Regions from separate parts of the Priestia sp. KCTC 13724 genome, predicted to be linked through region 1. Evidence: riboswitches for the same ligand, from Rfam matches in the RefSeq annotation. Region 1 holds a riboswitch; the other holds the start of a gene.
What was found. A riboswitch is a leader RNA that binds a small molecule or an ion and turns the genes downstream of it on or off. The one in region 1 is predicted to bind preQ1.
Positions count from the first base shown of each region.

Region 2: another riboswitch for preQ1. It lies ahead of queC (7-cyano-7-deazaguanine synthase QueC); the one in region 1 lies ahead of AC1UFB_RS13705 (QueT transporter family protein).

Region 1 is NZ_JBXDLD010000093.1:5,766-9,980, forward strand. It holds gene nirB (nitrite reductase large subunit NirB) at 1-57, shown strand, start outside; gene nirD (nitrite reductase small subunit NirD) at 81-407, shown strand; gene cobA (uroporphyrinogen-III C-methyltransferase) at 472-1,242, shown strand; gene AC1UFB_RS13700 (formate/nitrite transporter family protein) at 1,298-2,134, shown strand; PreQ1 riboswitch class I at 2,254-2,298, shown strand; gene AC1UFB_RS13705 (QueT transporter family protein) at 2,307-2,795, shown strand; gene AC1UFB_RS13710 (hypothetical protein) at 2,916-3,059, shown strand; gene AC1UFB_RS13715 (DMT family transporter) at 3,473-4,215, shown strand, end outside.
Region 2 is NZ_JBXDLD010000036.1:23,681-27,895, forward strand. It holds gene queE (7-carboxy-7-deazaguanine synthase QueE) at 66-797, opposite strand; gene queD (6-carboxytetrahydropterin synthase QueD) at 790-1,233, opposite strand; gene queC (7-cyano-7-deazaguanine synthase QueC) at 1,233-1,895, opposite strand; PreQ1 riboswitch class I at 2,070-2,113, opposite strand; gene AC1UFB_RS05875 (GerAB/ArcD/ProY family transporter) at 2,180-3,286, opposite strand; gene AC1UFB_RS05880 (GerAB/ArcD/ProY family transporter) at 3,308-3,574, opposite strand; gene AC1UFB_RS05885 (hypothetical protein) at 3,584-3,820, opposite strand; gene AC1UFB_RS05890 (Ger(x)C family spore germination protein) at 3,827-4,215, opposite strand, start outside.

The sequences.
Region 1 (4,215 bases):
ATCGTTGAGAACAAGCAAGCAAAAAAAGAATTGTTTGAGACAGTTGTAACATCATAACAAAACAAATGGAGGAGAAAAAGATGGTAAACAAAAACATAACAAAAGTGTTGCTTGGGTCAATTCATGATTTTCCAGAAAGCCTAGGTAAAACCGTGAAAGTGAATCAAAAAGAAATTGCTGTCTTTAAGCTATCAAGCGGTAAAATTCAGGCCGTTGATAACCGATGTCCTCATAAAGGTGGCGTATTAAGTGAAGGAATAGTGAGCGGTGATTCGGTATTTTGCCCTATGCATGATTGGAAAATTTGTTTGGACAACGGGCGTGTTCATGAACCTGATACTGGCTTAGTAAAGTCATACCGAACATCTGTTGAAGAAGAGCTTGTATATCTGTGGTTAGAAGATTAATAAGCTGTTGTAAATCATCTATTAAACATGCCATCATAGTTATACCGAAGGAGTGAAGCGGAGAATGAGACAAGGAAAAGTCTATCTTGTTGGAGCGGGACCGGGCGACCCAGAGTTGTTAACAATTAAAGCAGGAAAGTGTTTAGAAATAGCAGATGTTATTTTATACGATCGGCTGGTAAATCCTGATCTTTTACACTATGCAAAAGAGGGAGCAGAACTTGTGTATTGCGGAAAGACGCCTGGTTATCACTGTGTTCCTCAAAAAGTCATTCAAGATTTATTATTACATTACGCCCAGCAAGGAAAGATAGTTGTACGGCTAAAAGGTGGAGATCCTTTCATTTTTGGGCGAGGAGGCGAAGAAGCTGAAGTATTAGCTAAGCATCACATTGAGTTTGAAATCATCCCCGGTATTACAGCGGGGATTGCTGCTCCTGCTTATGCTGGAATCCCTGTCACCCATCGAGAGTTAAGCCGTTCATTTGCAATCGTGACCGGACACGGTTTAACTGGAACTCCGGAAAATATTAGGTGGCATCATCTAGCTCAAGGCGTTGATACGCTTGCTATTTATATGGGAGTTAAAAACTTACCGTATATTTGTGAACAGCTTTTAGCTGGTGGTAAGTCCATAGAGACACCAGTGGCGGTGATTGAGGAAGGTACTTCTATTAACCAAAGGGTTTTAATTGGTACGCTGCGAACGATTGTAGAAATAGCCACTAGTGAACAAGTCAGTAATCCAGCGCTGATTGTGGTCGGAGAAGTGGTAAAACAATCAGCGACTCTCTCCTGGTTCTCAAAGTCCAAACTTCAAGAAGTGTACGCGTAATATTTTTATTATATAATTTATCAGAGAATTTTAACGAAATAGGGGAGGGATAAGCGTGTTTAAAGCGTCAATCGAGTCTATGACGGACATAGCTCGTCAAAAAACAAATCAAGTGAATAAACAATTGCCGAGCTATTTACTGTTGTCTATGCTTGCAGGTGCTTATGTCGGAATTGGTGTAGTATTAGCTCTTTCAGTTGGTGCTCCGTTAGCCGAAGCATCATTACCAATAGTCTCACTAGTTATGGGCTTATCGTTTGCCATTGCGTTACTACTTGTTATGTTTGCCGGAGCCGAGTTGTTTACAGGCAATCATATGTTTTATACAATCAGTACATTATCAGGTGCTACTACGTGGAAAGATACGTTGAAAAATTGGCTGTGGTGCTTTGTTGGAAACGGATTGGGAGCGTTCGTATTGTGTCTCTTAATCGTTGGAACTGGTTTGTTTAAAGGAGTAGGCGATACACATTTATTACTGACAACCGCAGCAAAGAAAATGAACCTGCCAATGAGCGAACTTTTTTTTCGAGGGATTTTATGTAATTGGCTCGTCTGCTTAGCCATTTGGACGGCTTTGAGAACCAAAAGCGATGCGGCCAAAATTATGTTAGTTTTTTGGATGCTGTTTGCCTTTGTTGCATCTGGCTATGAACACAGCGTTGCAAACATGACGTTCCTTGGTTTGGCTTTACTTCATCCGCACCCTGAAACGATATCATTAGCTGGACTGCTACATAATTTGATCCCGGTTACGCTTGGGAATATTGTAGGCGGCGCTTTATTTGTAGGAAGCGTATATTGGTTTATCAATAAAAAGCAAATGGAAAAAGGGCGTATTCAAGAAGTGAAAATTCCACAAATCGTTAAAGAAGAAACATTATCAAAGTAACAGAAAATCCGCTTTGCATAAAAGCGGATTTTTTAGATTGAATTTCGATCAGTAACCGAAAGAGGGTTGAGATACTTGACTAATATAATTTACTGCTGTATGATTCTTTAGTATTTGCGTAAGACGTGGTTCGGAACCATCCCACGTAAAAAAACTAAGGAGAGTATGCAGCATGAATGTAAGAACACTTGCAGTCAACGGTATTATTGCGGCAATGTATATTGCGGTAACGATGTTTATTCAGCCGTTTGGCTTTACAAATATTCAGTTCCGTATTGCGGAAATGTTTAATCATTTGATTATTTTTAATAAGAAGTATTTGTATGGAATTGTGCTAGGCGTATTTTTAGCCAATTTATTCTTCTCACCAATGGTGGCGTATGATTTGGTATTTGGCGTAGGACAATCTTTAATTTCCTTATTACTGATGATCTTTGCGATGAAGTTTGCCAAGGGCACGGTTGCTCGTATGGTTACCAATACACTGATCTTTACGTTTACGATGTTTATCATCGCGTTTGAGCTTCATTTAGCACTAGGTTTTCCATTTTTACTAACATGGTTAACAACTGCGATTGGTGAATTTTTAGTGATGCTTGTTGGAATTCCAGTGATGCTGGCAATTCATAAACGCGTAAACTTCACAAAGTTAATCGATTAATACTACAAAGAGACTGAGACATAAGTAGTTCAGCCCTTACTATACCTGAACGATTGAGAGTTCCTCACTTTTAATCGTTCAGGTTTTTTGGTTGATTGTGAAAACAATGTTGGAAACAGGGTGGAATGGAGCGGAGGACACTCGACTCCTGCGGGAAAGAGAGGGAAAACGGAGATCCCGCAGCGCAGCGAGGAAGCTCAGGTTCCTCCCCGCGGAAAGCGAGTGGCCGTAGCGCAATGGAACGAACGTGTTGAGACAAACTAAAGAGATGGGAACAGCTAGTGTTCGTCTTTTAGAAGCAATCATTTTGTTATGTCCCAAACTCTTTTTCATATTTAAATGGTTTTAATTTATAGAAAAAAGACACAAGATATGACAGAATTAGAGAGAAGTTGTTAAGTACGTTAATACATAGTAAAAGTCATGTTTTATACTATACTTGAGAAGGAGAGAAGAGCTTGCTTGCAAATGATGATCATAAGGTAGAAGAACTAGCATTTATTAAAAAAGCCCTAGACTTTACAATGCGGACTTTTTTTGTTTATAAATGGTAATATATACATATAAGCCTAACTTAAAAGGTGACTAAGTACAGAATTGAACAAACTTCCAGCATTTGATATATTGGTTTTACAATTTATTTACATTATTATGTGTTACATACGGGGGTTAGGGAATTGAAGCCAATTATATTAGGCGTGTGCTCGGCGTTTTTCTTTGCGTTTACATTTGTTTTAAATCGTATGATGGAAGTTGAAGGTGGAAGCTGGATTTGGAGTGCTTCCTTACGCTTTTTCTTTATGGTTCCACTATTGTTGATCATCGTCATCGCTAGGAAAAAACTTTCCGCTACGTTTGCGGAAATGAAAAAAGCGCCAATGCAGTGGGTTATGTGGAGCACGATTGGCTTTGGGTTATTCTACGCGCCGCTTTGCTATGCGAGTGCTTACGGTCCGAGCTGGTTAATTGCGGGAACGTGGCAAATTACGATTATCTCAGGTTCGCTTCTAGCTCCTTTATTTTATGAAACGATTCAAACGAGTAAGGGACCTATTCAAGTAAAAGGAAAAATACCTTTTAAAAGCTTAGCGATGGCCCTCATTATTTTACTTGGCGTCGCCATTATGCAAATTGAACACGCAACAACACTATCGCTTGTGAGCGTACTGCTTTGTACATTGCCAATTTTAGTTGCTTCTTTTGCTTATCCGCTTGGCAATCGTAAGATGATGGTGGTTGTATCCAACCGCTTAGATGCTTACCAGCGCGTGCTCGGAATGACAATTGCAAGTTTACCGTTTTGGATCATCTTAGCGATTTACGGTTTGATTACCGCTGGGCCACCTAGCACCTCACAGGTCATTCAATCGGGCTGGGTTGCTTTGTTTTCAGGCGTTATTGCGACGGTCTTATTCTTTGC
Region 2 (4,215 bases), on a different contig from region 1:
ACAGCGTTTTTTCATTTTGTACATATTTGTTTTTGTATTTTATTTGTAAATTTTTTAAAGAACGCTTACACGCCTCTTTTATTTCCCCATACAAGTGCATGAACCTGCGGCAACACGCGTACATTATTCATATCTGTTGTAGCTACAACAAGATCAATTAGCCACTCATACTTCCCTAATAATTTACAAGTTAACGCCTCGTCATCCGTTGTTGTCAAATCATCATTTCCTACTTGAACAAAGAATGGCACTGATGGATAGCGCTGATGAATGTGTTTTGCATAATCGAAATCCGTTTCATCAAACACAACCACTTTAATGCTAATATGTTGACTACGTCCATTGTTTTGCAAGCGTTCAACAATATCATCCAACACTTCGTAATTTGTCTTCATTCCCGAGCTTGGTGGCTTGGGTGAAAGAGTTAAATCATCAATTTTATAAAACCACTCTTGAAAGCGACTTCCCTGAGTTTCAAGCGCGACTTGCTTTTGATGATCATGCAAGCGATCAATCAGTTTATCTAAAGATTTCAACAGCGCTGGATTCCCGCCTGAAATAGTTACATGGTCAAAGCGGTCTCCTCCTAAGGTTTGCAATTCATGCCAGACCTCTTCGTCCGTCAGTTGACGGATGTCACTTTTCGCTGACCCATCCCAAGTAAATGCCGAATCACACCAACTGCATGAGTAATCACAGCCAGCTGTGCGCACAAACATTGTTTTTCGGCCCACAACCATTCCTTCTCCTTGAATTGTTGGACCAAATATTTCCAGAACAGGAACCTTATTATTCATCTCGCTTCACCTTCTTTGGACGATATACAACATAGCTTGTAGGAGTTTCACGAACAAACACTTGCACGCATGCTGGCTTATTTTCAAGTTCATCTAAGTGAGCTTGTACAAGTTCATAAATTTTCCGAGCAATCACTTCAGATGTTGGGAAATCATTCGCATCCTCTTCATTAAATAAATGCTTATGATCATTTAAAAGCGTATGGTCGAACTGACCAGACACAATCTTTTTCAACGTAGCAAAGTTAACTAGAAAGCCTGATGAATCTAATTCATCACCTGCAATAGTTAAATTAACAAAATACGTATGGCCATGAACCTGCTGACATTTTCCTGCTGACTCATGAGGAACAAAATGCGCAGCGGCAAAATTCATGTCTTTATTTAATTCGTACGAATAAGGATGTGCTACCTGTGGGTAAATTTGCTGAAGCATTACTGTTCCCCTCCTTGTTTCGTGTCAAGATATTGTTCTAGACCTCTCTTGCGAAGTTTACATGCAGGACACTCTCCGCACCCGTCTGCAATAATACCGTTATAGCAAGTTAATGTATGTTCACGTACATAGTCAAGCGCACCTAGTTCATCCGCTAGTCCCCATGTCTCTGCTTTATCAATCCACATTAACGGTGTGTGAATAACAAATTCAAAATCCATTGATAAATTCAGCGTTACGTTTAGCGATTTAACAAACACATCTCTGCAGTCTGGATACCCTGAAAAATCTGTTTCGCATACACCTGTTACTAAATGACGTGCACCGCTATTTTTAGCTAATACAGCCGCAAATGATAAAAAGAGAAGGTTGCGTCCGTCCACAAACGTTGTCGGTAGCTCCCCTTCCTCTTGGCTAATGTCAATATCATCTCTTGTTAGTGCGTTAGGCGCTAGTTGGCTTAACAACGACATATCTAAAATTGTGTGCTTCACACCAAGATCTTTTGCAATGGCTTCTGCAACCTCAATCTCTTTACTATGACGCTGACCGTAGCCGAACGTAACAGTTTCCACTTCTTTAAAATTTTTTAGCGCCCAAAATAAACAAGTCGTACTATCTTGTCCACCGCTAAATACAACAATTGCTTTTTCGTTTTTCATTTTTTTGTCTCCTTTTCCTTTATAAAGTCAAAGAAGAAAACATTCCGTTGTTTAGATCATATAAAAAAAGAGATTGCTTCGTTTGCAATCTCCCTTAACTAAGAATCCCTTTCTTATATTAAAAAAGAAACAGGAAAAAAGCCCCTAAAATCGGCGCCATTTGTCATCTCACTGATGATCTTAGTTTTTTATAGAGGGAGTTTACGAACCTCTCCCGCACATAGAGCACGGCATTTCTTCTTTCAATTTTCGCTTTTAACTATATCATACTCCATTTAAAATTACTATGTACTTCTACTTTTCTTCCTACTTTTCAATTGAATCATCACCAGCGTTACGATTGGAATGACAAACTGCATGGGAATGTGAATCCAAACTGGTACAATTTTCAAACCTATCTCTAAATGTTTAACAAAATTATCCGACATAAAAATAGTCGTAGTCAGAATGGATACCGTAACCAAAAGGAGTGATAGCTTGTGACTCCTGGTTTGATAAATATCTTTTATCCCTAAAATAGCTGCATATGCGAAAATCGTTACTTTAGCAAAACCGCCAATAATAAGAACACTAATGGCTAGCATATCCATCCGCTGAATAATATCTCCAATATTCACTTGCTGTACGGTTACAAGTAGGGGGATTGTCGATGATTCTACCAAGTGCTGTCCGAGTGTAGTTAAGTTAATTAAACTTAACATACTAAGCATAACGCCTCCTATCACCACGGCACGCGTTCCCATCTTTCTAAGAGACTTTTCTCCTTTTATAAACTGGTTAAACATTAAGAAAACAACCATTTCTCCAAATGGAAACGTCAAAATAAGCGGAAACACCGCTCTAAAAATTGAACCGATTCCTTCAGCTAAAATGGGGTGCATATGATCTGGGTTCATAACATCAGAAAAGAACAGTAAGAAAAAAACTAATACAATGAAGCCAACAAAAACAACTAACAATAACACACTCGCTCTTGCGATTGGCTCAACTTCTAAAAAGCATGCATACGCAATAACTAGCGTCATAACCCCGCCCACAATAACTAGAGGCGTATCCCTCATTGATGTTAACAATAACAGGTCACAAAAGTCTCTTAGAACACGCGCACCAATGTAAATAAAATATAGCACGTACAGCATGCAAATAATTTTGCCAACTAGCTTTCCAAAAGCAATTTTTAATATTGTTGGAAACGTTTCTTCTGGATGCCTTTTATATAAAAGTGTAAAAAGAGCAAAGAAAGGCAGGTACATTAACATCCCTACTAAAACGGCAATCCATGCGGATTGACGTGCTTCCTGTCCAATACTCACAACGGTCGCACTTCCAAATAAGAACAGCAGCATCATTGAGAATAGTTGAAAATTGCTTATTACTAAGCGTGAATGCATTCCTTTCCTCTCCTTTCCTCACTAGGTAGTTACCGATTTTCGGTCATACTTGCCACAAGACTTCTTTGCTATATCAATTAGCGTCGATTGAGGGTATTTTTGGATTAACCATAATAAAAGCCTCGCAAATACTAACCCACTTCCTGTTCCAATTATTGCACAAATCCAAGCGATGTTCTTTGCCACAGCTAATAATAAAGTAGATACAACTAAGATTGCACTTCCAATGGAGAATACATGGGTTAATGTAAAGAACTGTTTCCCACTTATCACTTCTTTTTGGCTCATATTGAACACCTACACCGAATAAAATGAAGAAAAGATATCAATGATGGACTGCATCCAAAACTCAAGGGCATACAGCGGAGTTGGAATGGTTATTCGAAAAATAACCGCTATCCACATTACCACTCTTATAGTAGAAAAGCTGCTGTATATTACGATTTCTTTTATCTGTTTTTGTTGATAAAGAGGGCGGATTGCCTTATATGCTAAAAAGCTGAATACCCCTAAAAACAGCAGTAAGTTTTCCATGTTGCACTAATCCTGCATCTCTTTCATGTATGGGTTATTCAACGTTCCAAGTCGACGGATTTGCACATCTACTTTTAAGTTCACTTCTAGATCTGTCGCAAAGATTTCATCCCAGCGATTTTTCATCTTGTTCCAGTCCTTTACGTTTTGGCGGTAAAAAACTTCTCCAAACCCAAAGACATCACTTTGATATTCGTTTTGTGCTCTCTTAATTGCTCTTCGCATTTTATCTTGCACATCATGTTCCGCTTTTTTCTCTAGTTCAGTAATCATAGCAGGGTCCTGCAAGTTAACCTGGCACTCTACGTCAGCGATGTTTGCTTCTCCCTTTAAGTTCACATCAATAACAGGCTTTCCACCTTTCATACGGCTTTTAATATCCGTACTTGTTCGCA